Regions from separate parts of the Exiguobacterium sp. s50 genome, predicted to be linked through region 2. Evidence: riboswitches for the same ligand, from Rfam matches in the RefSeq annotation. Region 2 holds a riboswitch; each other region holds the start of a gene.
The links. Region 2 has a riboswitch for S-adenosylmethionine ahead of KNP68_RS13375 (MetQ/NlpA family ABC transporter substrate-binding protein). Riboswitches for the same ligand answer to the same signal wherever they lie in the genome.
Positions count from the first base shown of each region.

Region 1: another riboswitch for S-adenosylmethionine. It lies ahead of KNP68_RS08470 (Na+/H+ antiporter NhaC family protein); the one in region 2 lies ahead of KNP68_RS13375 (MetQ/NlpA family ABC transporter substrate-binding protein).
Region 3: another riboswitch for S-adenosylmethionine. It lies ahead of KNP68_RS06650 (methionine ABC transporter ATP-binding protein); the one in region 2 lies ahead of KNP68_RS13375 (MetQ/NlpA family ABC transporter substrate-binding protein).
Region 4: another riboswitch for S-adenosylmethionine. It lies ahead of metK (methionine adenosyltransferase); the one in region 2 lies ahead of KNP68_RS13375 (MetQ/NlpA family ABC transporter substrate-binding protein).

Region 1 covers NZ_JACSLP010000005.1:43,328-46,638, forward strand. Annotated here, with positions in the region: gene KNP68_RS08465 (GGDEF domain-containing protein) at 80-1,759, shown strand; SAM riboswitch class I at 1,856-1,951, shown strand; gene KNP68_RS08470 (Na+/H+ antiporter NhaC family protein) at 2,004-3,305, shown strand.
Region 2 covers NZ_JACSLP010000011.1:19,256-22,566, forward strand. Annotated here, with positions in the region: gene KNP68_RS13365 (aminotransferase class I/II-fold pyridoxal phosphate-dependent enzyme) at 1-154, shown strand, start outside; gene KNP68_RS13370 (iron-containing alcohol dehydrogenase family protein) at 151-1,167, shown strand; SAM riboswitch class I at 1,208-1,312, shown strand; gene KNP68_RS13375 (MetQ/NlpA family ABC transporter substrate-binding protein) at 1,385-2,206, shown strand; gene KNP68_RS13380 (methionine ABC transporter ATP-binding protein) at 2,216-3,250, shown strand; gene KNP68_RS13385 (methionine ABC transporter permease) at 3,222-3,311, shown strand, end outside.
Region 3 covers NZ_JACSLP010000004.1:19,233-22,543, forward strand. Annotated here, with positions in the region: gene KNP68_RS06645 (methionine ABC transporter permease) at 11-673, opposite strand; gene KNP68_RS06650 (methionine ABC transporter ATP-binding protein) at 663-1,691, opposite strand; SAM riboswitch class I at 1,769-1,874, opposite strand; gene KNP68_RS06655 (thioredoxin family protein) at 2,328-2,585, opposite strand; gene KNP68_RS06660 (PTS sugar transporter subunit IIC) at 2,773-3,311, shown strand, end outside.
Region 4 covers NZ_JACSLP010000001.1:411,552-414,862, forward strand. Annotated here, with positions in the region: gene KNP68_RS02130 (hypothetical protein) at 108-605, shown strand; gene metK (methionine adenosyltransferase) at 645-1,853, opposite strand; SAM riboswitch class I at 1,986-2,105, opposite strand; gene pckA (phosphoenolpyruvate carboxykinase (ATP)) at 2,421-3,311, shown strand, end outside.

The sequences.
Region 1 (3,311 bases), on a different contig from region 2:
TGGATAGGCAGGACTCAGGCGTGATTGTGCCGAATCTCCTACCATACATAATTGAATTTTTCCCACATAGGAGGGAACCATGAACCATTTCCGCAAGATGTCCGTCCTTGGTTGGAGTATTTGGAGTATGCTATTCGGTTTGACGCTCATCTTGTTCGCTACAGGCGTATTGAACATGCCGGCCATCGAGCCGTTACCGTTCATCTTGATCGCGTTGCTCGTCATTATTTTTCAAATGGACTCCATTGAACGGAAAGGCGTCTACTTTACCTTTTCAGAAAGTATCGTCTTAATTATTTTTCTATTCTTTGATTTTGAGACAGCGCTGTTCGTCAATCAGATTGGACTACTCGTCTTCCAGTTCGTCAACTTGAAACCGCGCGTCGCGCTTCGACGGTTCCGTTTTACGTATCCGTGGAATGCCATCACGTCATTTTTGGAAATCGCCATCCCGGCCAGCGTCTACTTGGCACTTGGTGGTGTGACCGGTCTCGGATTCTATTCCCAAGAATCGTTCCTCCCGCTTGCCGGTTTGATTATTGCCATCATTTTGAACACGGTCGTCCAAAAGTATCAAGTCGGCTGGTGGTTCCGCGTCGACATCCCGGTCCGCGACTTTTTAAGCATCGCGTTTTACACGTATATCGTCAGTCTCGTCTTCATTTTGGCGGCCTCGCTCTTCCGGGAGACAAACTTGCTCGTCGTCAGCAGTATCGCCGCCGCACTCACGTTCTTTATTAAGCGACTCATCATTCAAAAAGGTCGACAAGACGCCTTCAAATCGTTGATTGAACAATATGATGAAGCAAAAGAAGCCGTATCGCTATCGCAAAGCGAGGCACAAGCCATCGAAGTGTTCCTCAGTCAATGTGAGCGACTCAACGAGTACGATGAAGGGTACGTCGAGTTCAAACTGTTTGATCGCACACTTTACTTTGATTTGAAGACGCGCCAGCCGATCGATCGCCATGTCGTCTTTGAATTACTCGATGCAACCTATCCGAACGAAGCCTCGGTCGAGTACGAGATGCGCTTCGAATGGGACGCCCCGCTGTCGAACGAATTTAATGAAGACTATCATAGCTTCATCTCGGTCCGTTCCGAGGAAATCGAAGGAATCCGCACGTGGATTGTGATGACGGGCGAGCACGTCTATGGCTATCCGCCCATCATTCAACGCGAGATTGTCAAACTGCTCAAGTCGTTCAATCGGACGATCAGTCGTTGTCATGAACGCGACCGCCTCTATACCGAGAGCCGGACGGACAGCTTGACGCTGCTTGCCAATGCACGGGCTTTTTATGAATACGGGATTCAACAGATCTCGGACGGCTCGATGTATCCGATTTCCGTCGCGATGCTCGATATCGACTTCTTCAAAAAAATCAACGACACGCACGGTCACCAAGTCGGAGACAGTGTGCTCCAAGAATTCGGTCGCCGCATTCGTCAAGTGCTCCGCACCGAAGACTTTGCCGCCCGTTACGGCGGTGAAGAGTTCATCTTGCTCTTAAACCGTTGTGATGTTGAGGCCGCCGTCGAGATTGCCGAGCGCATCCGTCAACAAATCGAGAACAAACCGTTCCACGTCGACGGAATCGATATACCCGTCACCGCTTCAATCGGTGTCGATACGATTCAGTCGTTCGGCGACAAACGTCTTGACGATACGATTCGTAACGCCGACCGCGCGCTCTACGTCGGCGGGAAATACGCCGGTCGCAACCGCGTCGCCCATTATAATTTCTTAACGACCTGACTCGCCCCCACGTTCATCGCGTGGGGGTTTGCTATTGACAAGCAGATTTGAAACAGGTACGTTAGGGAACGTGTCTTATAACTAAATATCACAACTTTTTTATCAAGAGAGACTGAGGGACTGGCCCGATGACGTCTCGGCAGCGGGTAACCTGTGCCAAATCCAGCGAGCGGTCTGCTCGAAAGATGAAAAAAGTGTTTCTTGTCGAGAGAGCCTTTTTTCAGAAGGCTCTCTTTTTATTTTTATGAATGAGGTGAATCGATTGGAACAACCAACAGCTAACAAATGGGCGCTCTTGCCCTTACTCGTCTTCCTCGTCTTCTTTATCGGGGCAGGCATCTACTATGACGACTTTTATAAATTCCCCGTCTTGATCGCGGCCTTGATTGCCGTCATCGTCGCGGCGATGATGACGAAAGGGAGCGTCACCCAGACGGTCGAACGCGTCGCCCAAGGTGCCGGGAACCCGAGCATCCTCATCATGGTGTTCATCTTCTTGCTCGCCGGTGCGTTTTCAAGCGTCGCCGAAGCAATCGGTGCGATTGACGCGACCGTCAATGCGGCATTGACGTTACTACCGCCCTCGCTCCTATTGAGCGGCCTATTCGTCATCGCAGCCTTCATCTCGATGGCGATGGGTACGTCGACCGGGACGATCGCCGCACTGGCGCCGATCGCTCTCGGCATCCATGAGGAGAGCGGCGTCAATATCGCTATCGCGGCGGCCGCCGTCGTCGGGGGTGCCATGTTCGGGGATAACTTGTCGTTTATTTCGGACACGACGATTGCAGCCGTCCGCACCCAGCGGACGAACATGCGCGACAAGTTCCGGACCAACTTTTGGATCGTCTTGCCGGCAGCCGTCATCACAACGATTTTACTCGCTGCCCTATCGAGCGGAGAATCGACCATCGAGCCGGCGGCGTTTGAATGGTATAAGTTGATTCCGTATCTAGCGGTTATCGTGCTCGCTTTGACGGGAATGAACGTCATCCTTGTCTTGCTCGGCGGCATCGCCCTGACCGGCATCATCGGTCTATTGGATGGCAGTCTAGCCGTCACCACGTACGTCACCGCCATGGCGGACGGCATGATGGGCATGGCCGAGATTTCACTCCTGACATTGCTCATGGGTGGGCTCGTCGGACTCATCTCGCACAACGGCGGACTCACGTACTTGCGTGACGCGCTCACGTCCCGAATTAAAAGACGGGCCGGCGCGGAGTGGAGCATCGCCGGGCTCGTCAGTGCGACAAACGTCGCGACGGCGAACAACACGATTTCGATTCTCGTGGCTGGTCCGCTCGCCGCGAACATCGCCGACGATTATGACATCGAACGTAAAAAGTCTGCGAGTGTACTCGATATCTTCTCGTGCGGGGTCCAAGGTCTGCTGCCTTACGGGGCACAGCTTCTCATTGCGGCCGAACTGACGAACACGGCATCACCGGCGCTCGTGCCGTATATGTTCTATCCGTTCTTGTTGTTCATTTGCGGAGGATTGGCCATCGCCTTTAACTTCCCGCGTTTCAAAAAACGCGCTTAACGAAAA
Region 2 (3,311 bases):
TGAAGCCGGTGTCGCCGTCACCCCGGGCTATTTCTTCGGTTCGGAAGGGAACGGATACGTCCGCTTCGGCCTCGTCTCACCGGAACCGAAGATTGACGAGGCCGTCGAACGAATCGAGCGGTTGTTTGCCGCCTATGAGGAGGTGCGCGCATGATTCGTCAGGCCGTCCTTGAATATGACCACGCCGATGACGCGCTCGACCGTCTTGATGACTTAGTCGACGGCCGCCGTGCCCACGTCCTGCACGGTCAGAAAGGGTATGACGTCGTCCGAGCCATCTTTCCGGCCATCGCGGACTATCCGGCAACAAGGTTCAGCGGGGAGTGCACGGACTCGGAAGTCAAACGGCTCAAACCGTTGGACGCCGACGTGTTAATCGCCGTCGGAGGTGGCAAGCTCGTCGATACGGCCAAACTCGTCGCCTATCAACGGAACGTCCCGCTCATCGTCGTCCCAACGCTCGCCTCGAACTGTGCGGCGTTCACACCGCTCAGCGTCGTCTATCAGGAGGACGGGAGCTACGACCGCTACGACATGTTCCGCGTCGTCATCGAACGGGTCATCGTTGACTCACGGGTCATCTCGCGCTCACCATATGAATACTTTCGGGCAGGTGTCATCGACACGGTCGCGAAGTTTTACGAGGCCCGTTATTTGAGTGGTGACAGCTCAGCTGACGCCGGCGTCAACACCGGACTCGTCTTGGCCGAGCAGTGCGGGCGTCTCGTCGAACTTGAATTGAGCGAGCACGCTTTTGAGTCGTATAGTGACGACGTCCGCTTCGCGGTCGATCACGTGCTCGCCATCGGCGGCGCCGTCGGTGGATTTGGTGACGCCGGGACACGCGTCGCCGTGGGCCATGCGGTCCATAATGCGCTCAGCCGCTTCGAGTCGACCCACTCATTCTTGCACGGAGACAAGGTCGGCTTCGGCCTGATCATCCAAGAGCGCTTGCGGCGCTCGGCCGATGCTCCGTATTTGGAAGCTTGGTTGAAACGGTTCGGTGCCCCGACGACGCTCGAGACGCTCGGGGTCGGATTTGAGCATATCCCGGTCCTCGTCGACTCCGTCATGACGGAGACCGAGCTGCAACAGTTGCCGGAACCGCTCGATAAAAATTTTCTGAAAATAATTTTTGAAAATTTACAATTATCTATTTACAATTAAAAGAATTAAAAGTAAGATGATAACAACTTAATAGACCGATTGCTTATCAAGAGTGGTGGAGGGACTGGCCCTGTGAAACCCGGCAACCAGATCGTAATGATCATGGTGCTAATTCCAACAGACGAAATCGTCTGGGAGATGAGCGTGTCCGACTTTGACTTGTCGTGCCCGCCACTCTGAATGAGTAGCGGGCTTTCATTTTGGAGGAGGAAAACAAATGAACATCAAACAGAAAACAGTACTTGCAGGAACATCACTACTCGCCGCCATCGCGCTCTCAGCATGCGGACAATCGGACGCGAGCGAGGCGCTCAGCACGGAGTCGCTCACGATCGGCGTCACGGGCGGGCCGCACCAACAGATCGCCGAGAAAGTGAAAGAACTCGCGGCCGAAGACGGCCTCGAACTCGATATCAAAGTGTTCAACGACTATAATACGCCGAACACGGCGCTCGCCGAGGGCAGCCTCGACGTGAACAGTTATCAGACGCTCTCATTCCTAGAACTGCAAAAGTCCGATAAAGGCTATAAAATCGACGACGTGTTCAAGACCGTCGCTTTCCCGATGGGTCTCTACTCAGAGAAATTGACCGACATCGAGGACTTGAAAGAAGGTGACAAGGTCGCCGTCCCGAACGACCCGGCGAACGAGCTACGCGCGCTCCGTCTCTATGAGACAGCGGGACTCATCACGCTCAAAGAAGGATTGACAGACAAGGCGACAAAACGTGACATCGCCGAGAACCCGCTCAACCTTGAATTCATCGAACTCGAGGCGTCGCAGCTCCCGACCCAGCTCCCGGAAGTCGCACTCGCTGCCATCAACACGAACTTCGCGATGGGTGCCGGCCTGTCGATCAACGAGGACGCCTTGTTCCATGAAGACACGGTCGACAACCCGTATCCGAACTACGTCGTCGTCCGTACCGACAACAAGGATGACGAAGTCGTCGCGACGCTCAAATTGTATTATCACTCGGACGAGGTCCGGACGTTCATCGAAGAGACGTTCGACGGCTCAATCGTCCCGGCGTTTTAAGGAGGGCCTATGATCGCACTTAAAGGAATCACGAAGACGTTCACGGTAAATAAAGGTGCTGTCACCGCACTCGACGACGTCTCGCTCACCATCGAGAAAGGCGAGATCTTCGGCATCATCGGCCGAAGCGGGGCAGGAAAGAGCACGCTCATCCGCATGATCAACCTGCTCGAACGCCCGACGTCGGGCCAGGTCGAAATCGAAGGACAGGACGTCACGAAGCTCGACAAACGAGGGCTCTCGAAGCTACGTCATCGCATCGGGATGATCTTCCAACATTACAACCTGCTCAAGACGGCGACCGTCGAAGAGAACGTCGCCATCCCGCTCCGTCTCGAAGGACTCGATAAGCGGATAATCCGCGAACGCGTCGACAAGTACCTCGACATCGTCGGATTGACGGATCATCGGAAACATTATCCGGAGCAACTTTCGGGCGGACAGAAGCAACGTGTCGCCATCGCCCGCGCCCTCGCACATGAGCCGGACATCCTGCTCAGCGACGAGGCGACGAGCGCGCTCGACCCGGAGACGACCGAGTCGATTCTCGACCTGCTTCTCGACATCAATCGCGAGCTCGGGCTGACGATTTTCTTGATCACCCACGAGATGGAAGTCATCGAGCGCATCTGCGACCGGGTCGCGGTCATCGAGGCCGGCCGGATCATCGAAGAAGGGGACGTGCTCGACGTGTTCTCGGACCCGCAGCATGCGACGACGCGCAAGTTCTTGAAGACGAACCTCGATGTCCCGAAAGAGGTCGTCGAAGAATTGAGCACGCACGGGACGCTCGTCAACTTGTCGTTCATCGGCCATCAAAGTGAACAGGCCGTGCTCGCCCAATTGACGAAACGGTTCGGCTTGCTGCCGAACATCATCGGGGGCGGCATCAAAAAGCTTAAAGGAGGTCTCGTCGGTAATCTACTCGTCCATTTGGACGGCGATGAGGGCCAGACCGACCAAGCCGTCCGCTTCTTAGAGGCGAGCGGTGTGAAAGTGAAGGAGGTGACGAACTATGCTTCAGTTTTGGGAAAATTGGGGTGACTTGATTTGGACGGGGACGATTCAGACGCTCACGATGACCGGCATCGCACTCGTCATCTCG
Region 3 (3,311 bases), on a different contig from region 2:
TCTATTTAGATTAAGCAGAACGCTTATCAATTACAGATACGAGTCGATCGCCGATGAACTGAATGACGAAGACGATGACCAAGATTAAGACGGTCGCGACGAACGTGACGTCACTTTGTGAACGCTGGAAGCCTTCGAGGAACGCCAAGTTCCCGAGTCCTCCACCGCCGACGACCCCTGCCATCGCCGTGTAACCGACGATCGCGACGATCGTGACCGTGATGCCTGACACGATGGCCGGCAATGCTTCTGGGAACAATACTTTATAGACGATCTGCCATTTTGTCGCACCCATCGACTCAGCCGCCTCGATGACGCCGCGGTCGACTTCGCGAAGCGCGAGCTCGACCATCCGAGCATAGAACGGGGCCGCACCGATGATCAGTGCCGGCAGTGCTGCCGTTGACCCGAGCATCGTCCCGACGACGAGTAACGTGAACGGGATGAGCAAGATAATCAAAATGATGAACGGGATTGACCGGAAGATGTTGACGACCGCGCTGATGACCGTGTAAATCGGACGGTTCTTCATCATGAGCGGCTCGTTTGTGACATATAGGAGCATCCCGAGGGCGAGACCGATGACGAACGTCGCGGCTCCGGCGACGAGCGTCATATAGAGCGTCTCCCACGTCTGTTCTAACATGACTTGCCAATCTACATTAGGAAACATCGCTTTCTACCTCCACTTCCACTGCCTGTGATCGGATTGAGGCGATGGCCCGCTCGACTTCAGCCGGCTCTCCGATCAATTGGATGAATAATGTCCCGAGGGCACCGACTTGTGACTGCGTCACGTTTCCGCCGATGATGTTGAAGCCGATGTCATGCTGCTTCAACACTTCCGACAGAATCGGTTGTTCGGCCGTCTCGTTCAAGAATTTGAGCTTGACGATTTGACCGCTCGGATAACGAGCTTTCAAATGTTCGAACGTTAGCGACATGTCTTCGACCGCGCCGATCTGTTTGACGAACTCTTTCGTGATTGGCTGTTTCGGGTGTTGGAACACGTCGGCGACTTGCCCGGTCTCGACGACCTTTCCGGCCTCCATGACGGCGACACGGTGACAAATCTTTTGGATGACGTGCATCTCATGGGTGATGAGGACGATCGTCAAACCGAGTTTCTTGTTGATGCTGACGAGCAGTTCGAGAATCGAATCCGTCGTCTTCGGGTCGAGTGCGCTCGTCGCTTCATCGCAGAGGAGCACTTCTGGATTCGTAGCGAGCGCACGGGCTATCCCGACTCGCTGCTTTTGGCCGCCCGATAGCTGTGACGGATAGCTATCTTCTCGTCCGGCGAGGCCGACGAGTTCGACGAGTTCTTGAACGCGGCGTTTGCGCTCGCTCGCCGGTACCCCGATGAGTTCGAGCGGGAAGCTGATATTCTCAGCGACTGTGCGCGACCATAACAAGTTGAAGTGTTGGAACACCATCGAGACGTTTTTACGTACCCCGCGTAGTTCCTTTGGTGTGAGTTTCGTCAGCTCGCTGCCGGCGACCACGATTTCACCGCTTGACGGTGCCTCGAGTCGGTTGAGCAAGCGGATGAGCGTCGACTTCCCCGCACCTGAATATCCGATTATTCCAAAAATTTCGCCGCTTTCGATTGTAAGCGACACATCATCGACCGCCTGGACCCGACCGTTTTTCGTGTCGAACCATTTGGCCACATTGCGTAATTGAATCAATCCATTTCCCTCCTGACAACAAAAAAAGTACGCACGTTTGAGCAAACGTGCGTACTTTATCGTACGGACAACGATTGCTCTCATCTTCCAAGGTATACACCTTGCTGGAATTAGCACCATTTCGGATTGCTCCGCGGTTGCTGGGCGTCATAGGGCCAGTCCCTCAGCCTCTCTTGATAAGAGTGGTTGCGTATTTGATTAGCTTTATCATAGCGACACATTATTTTCATGTCAAACTATTTTTTTCAGCAAAATAAAAAAAGGTGCCATCCGAGGATGACACAGAACGTAGCACCTTGAGTCACTGAAGGACAACCCATAGATGAACCTCTTTTGCCCGATCAGAGCATTCATCCTTATATGGGGGATTTTTACCCAACCATCACTCGGTCTTCGAACGGACCATGCAATTACGCGACCGGTGCCCCGACGCTTGATTTTTTTGGGGGACAATCGAAGGGAAGGTCCACCTGAAATCGCGTAAGCTCATGCAGCGGTTGTTCGAAAACGTCTTGATGACGGGAAAATCTCGTCCTATGTTGTGTTCAAGTAAGATGTTGTAATGAATATATCATTCGTGAACTTTCTGTGTCAACTGATTATTTAAAATTTTCAGATTATTCTAATCATCCTATCTCATTTAACGAAAGATAGGACGTGCTGGACGTTTTGAAACGCGTACAAACGATTGCGAACTTGGCCATTCTCTAGCTTCAATAGCGCCGGGACACTCATAACCTGATATGCCTCGAGCTCGTTCGGGATAAAGTTGGCATCGCGTTTTTCAATCTTCAATTCTGGGTCGACCGCCTCGACGACCGAGAGCATCCGCTCAGCCACGGCGCATGTACCGCACATTGGGGCGTATATATATAAGAATCCGTCTGTCATCATTTTGCTCACCTCTCTTCTAAGTATATGAATCCGGCCCAGTCGGTTCAAAAGTTGTGCTCAAATGGAAAATTCTGAACATTTCAACATTTCTGGTTGACGCTCGGCAGAAAGAGGCATAGTATGGTCATTAACTTTATCGCTTTTGTACATAACAGCAAACCAGTAGAAAAGGACAGGTGAATCCCCAATGACGGAAGAGAAGCTTACCGGAAAACAATTTTTAATGAACGTCTTGAACGGCCTCAGTCTTGCCATTCTCATTGCCCTCATCCCGAGCGCTTTGCTCGGTGAATTAACGAAAGCCATCTTGCCTTATTTTCCGTCCTTGCAGTTCATCTTAGATGCGACGACGATTGCGATGCGCCTCTTACCGGTCATCATCGGTGTCGCCGTCGCCATGCAGTTCGGACGATCGGCGCTCGAGGCCGGGACGATCGGCATCGCGACCCAGGTCGGAAGTGGCGCCATCCGCATCGAGGAAGGCGCGTTCCTCATGGCCGGAATCGGTGACGTCATCACGGCTGGTGTGACGGCCGCTCTCGCGACGTTCCTCGTCATGCAGTTGTCGCCACGCTTGAAGACATACACGGTGCTCGTCTTGCCGATGACGGTCATCGTCGTCGCTGGAGGCATCGGGGCGTTCCTGCTCACATACATCTCACAAATCACGACGTACGTCGGAACGATCATCATGACGATGACTGAACTGCAACCGATCGTGATGGG
Region 4 (3,311 bases), on a different contig from region 2:
TCCTGCCCGTTCATTACTTTTTGATGTCGAAATGAAGGAAAACGTTATTTTCCATCTTGTGTCGGGTATAAGAGTATCAATGCCAACTTACAAAAAGGAGTGTTACCATGGAACCGAAACTACAACACGATCCACAAGTCGAGCAAGCCAATCATCCGAACCGTCAGTTTGAACAAACGAACACAGGAGGTCCAAAAATCACAGTCGTAACTGGGATGCTCCTCGGCGCCCTCGTCGGCGGCCTACTCGCCTTACTTAGTACGTCAAACCGTGAGAACACAAAACAATCGTTCTCGAGCGCGAAGTCATCGGTCGGCGGTCTCGTCGATACGGTCAAGCAAGACCCGGCCGGAACGGCGTCACAAGTCATCGGTCAAGTGAAAGCAGCGAGCGAGGTCATTCAAGACGTCGCGACCGACGTGCAAAACGTCTATGAAAAAGTCGCCGGTGAAGTCGACACGGTCAAACAAGACGTGAACAAAGTCGTCGGGACGGCGCAAGAAGCGAAATCGGATTTACAATCGATCGGCGAGAAAGTCGTCGAAGCGAAAGATACGGCACTTGGCAAAGAGAACTCAACAACTGAAGACAAGCCGCAAGCCTAAAAAAAACGACCTTTCGAGTGAAAGGTCGTTTTTCTATGCTTATGCGAAACGTTTCGCGCCTTCTTCGAGCACTGCCGCTTTGTCCGTTTGCTCCCATGGGAGTTCAACGTCTGTACGACCGAAGTGGCCGTAAGCTGCTGTCTGCTTGTAGATTGGGCGACGAAGGTCGAGCATCTTGATGATGCCGGCCGGACGGAGGTCGAAGTTCTCACGAATGAGTTCGACGAGCTCAGTCTCGCTCAATTTGCCTGTGCCGAACGTATCAACCGCGATCGATACCGGGTGAGCAACACCGATTGCGTAAGCAAGTTGAACTTCTGCTTTGTCAGCAAGTCCCGCTGCAACGAGGTTTTTCGCCACGTAACGAGCTGCATACGCTGCTGAACGGTCAACTTTGGTAGGATCTTTACCTGAGAACGCGCCGCCGCCGTGACGAGCGTATCCACCGTACGTATCGACGATGATTTTGCGTCCTGTGAGGCCTGCATCCCCTTGTGGTCCACCGATTACGAAGCGGCCAGTCGGGTTGATGAAGTATTTCGTGTCCGCGTCGATGAGTTCAGCCGGGATGACTGCATCGATGACGTGCTCTTTCAAATCAGCTTGGATTTGCTCGAGCGTGATGTCTTCCGCGTGTTGTGTCGAGATGACGATTGTGTCGATGCGAACTGGGTTGTTCGCTTCGTCGTATTCGACTGTCACTTGTGTCTTACCGTCTGGGCGAAGGTAAGCGAGCGTGCCGTTCTTACGAACTTCTGCCAAACGACGTGACAATTTGTGAGCGAGTGAAATCGGGAGCGGCATGAGTTCCGGCGTCTCTTTTGTTGCGTAACCGAACATGAGACCTTGGTCACCAGCACCGATCGCATCGATTTCTTCTTCAGTCATTTGTCCTTCACGAGCTTCGAGCGCTTGGTCAACACCTTGCGCGATGTCTACCGATTGCTCATCGATCGATGTGAGGACAGCACAAGTCTCTGCATCGAAACCATATTTCGCACGTGTGTAGCCGATCTCACGAACAGTTTCACGAACAACTTTCGGGATATCCACGTAAGTTGATGTTGTGATTTCACCTGCTACGAGCACGAGACCTGTTGTGACAGACGTCTCAGCCGCAACGCGGGCGTTTGGATCTTCAGCTAAAATTGCATCCAAAATCGCATCTGAGATTTGGTCACAAATTTTATCCGGATGTCCTTCCGTGACGGACTCCGAAGTGAAAAGTCGACGGTTCAAGTTTGCCATTTCGAAAAACCTCCTATAATAAAGGGTGATGTGTGGACGGTACTCGTTCCCCTTACGCGTTGCTTTGGGACGGTAATGAAAAAAACCTCTCGCCATGTTCAAATGGGAAAGGTTGAATCGTTCTTCCTTACCCTCTTATCGTTCGAAGCTTACGCTTCGCTTCAGGATAGCACCTTTTCCGAATAACAATGAAAACTCGGACGGTTGCTGGGCTTCGTAGGGCCTTGTTCCCTCCACCGCTCAGAATAAGAGTATCCGTTACGAAGACCATCATATAAATGACACCCCGTTCTGTCAAGCGTATCGACCGAATTCGTCAAACTTTTCACAAACGGTCAAATAGTTATGTTTGTGAAATATCAAACATTTTTTTGTCCGTTTTGGTTTTTGTACTATGACCTGGTACAGAATATGTTAGAATGACAATGTAAGAAAGCGCTTACTTTAAAGGGTAAAAAATGCTTGTTTTTGATTAGTATGTCACATATAATAAAAACGTCATACTGATTAAACGCGGAAGTATGCGGATTTCATCCACATCTATTTAGGGGAAAGGTGGGATTCAGGATGGCGACAACGCTCCTGAAAATCGAAGAATTAATTAAAGGTGCCGACATGATGCGGAACTTGACGGTTCCAGAACTGGTGGAAGAAGCCATTCGCAACGGTGAGGGCGTACTGACGAAAGACGGGGCTTTATCGGTCAGTACCGGGAAATTCACAGGACGGTCACCGAAAGACAAATTCGTCGTGCAAGATGAAGTCAGCAATCATTTAGTAGACTGGGGTCCAGTCAACCAACCGATCGCGGAAGAGAAGTTCACCGCGCTACTCGACAAAGTGTTGACGCACCTCGAAACGAAAGACAAGCTCTATTATCTCGAGGCTTCTGCGGGGGCAGACGAGCACTATACGCTCCCGGTCCGTGCCATCACGGAATACGCGTGGCACAATTTGTTCGCCAAACAGTTGTTCTTGCGTGAATGGCCGACGAAAGGTGCCTTCGAGCCCTTCACGGTCATCTATGCACCGAGTTATAAGGCCGATCCAGTCATCGACGGGACGAACTCCGAAACGTTCATTCTCGTCTCATTCGCCAAGCGGACCATTCTGATCGGGGGAACAGAATACGGCGGTGAGATTAAAAAATCGATTTTCTCGGTCATGAACTTCTTGTTGCCGGAACAACATGTGTTATCGATGCACTGCTCGGCGAACGTATCGGACGCCGGCGAGACGGCCCTTTTCTTCGGTCTATCGGGAACTGGGAAGACGACACTGTCGGCCGACCCGGAACGCCATTTGATTGGGGATGACGAGCACGGTTGGTCACCCGACGGCGTCTTCAATATCGAGGGCGGTTGCTACGCGAAGACGATCAATTTGTCGCGCGAGAACGAGCCGGAAATCTACGATGCCATCCGTTTCGGCTCATTGATTGAGAACGTCGTCTTAGAC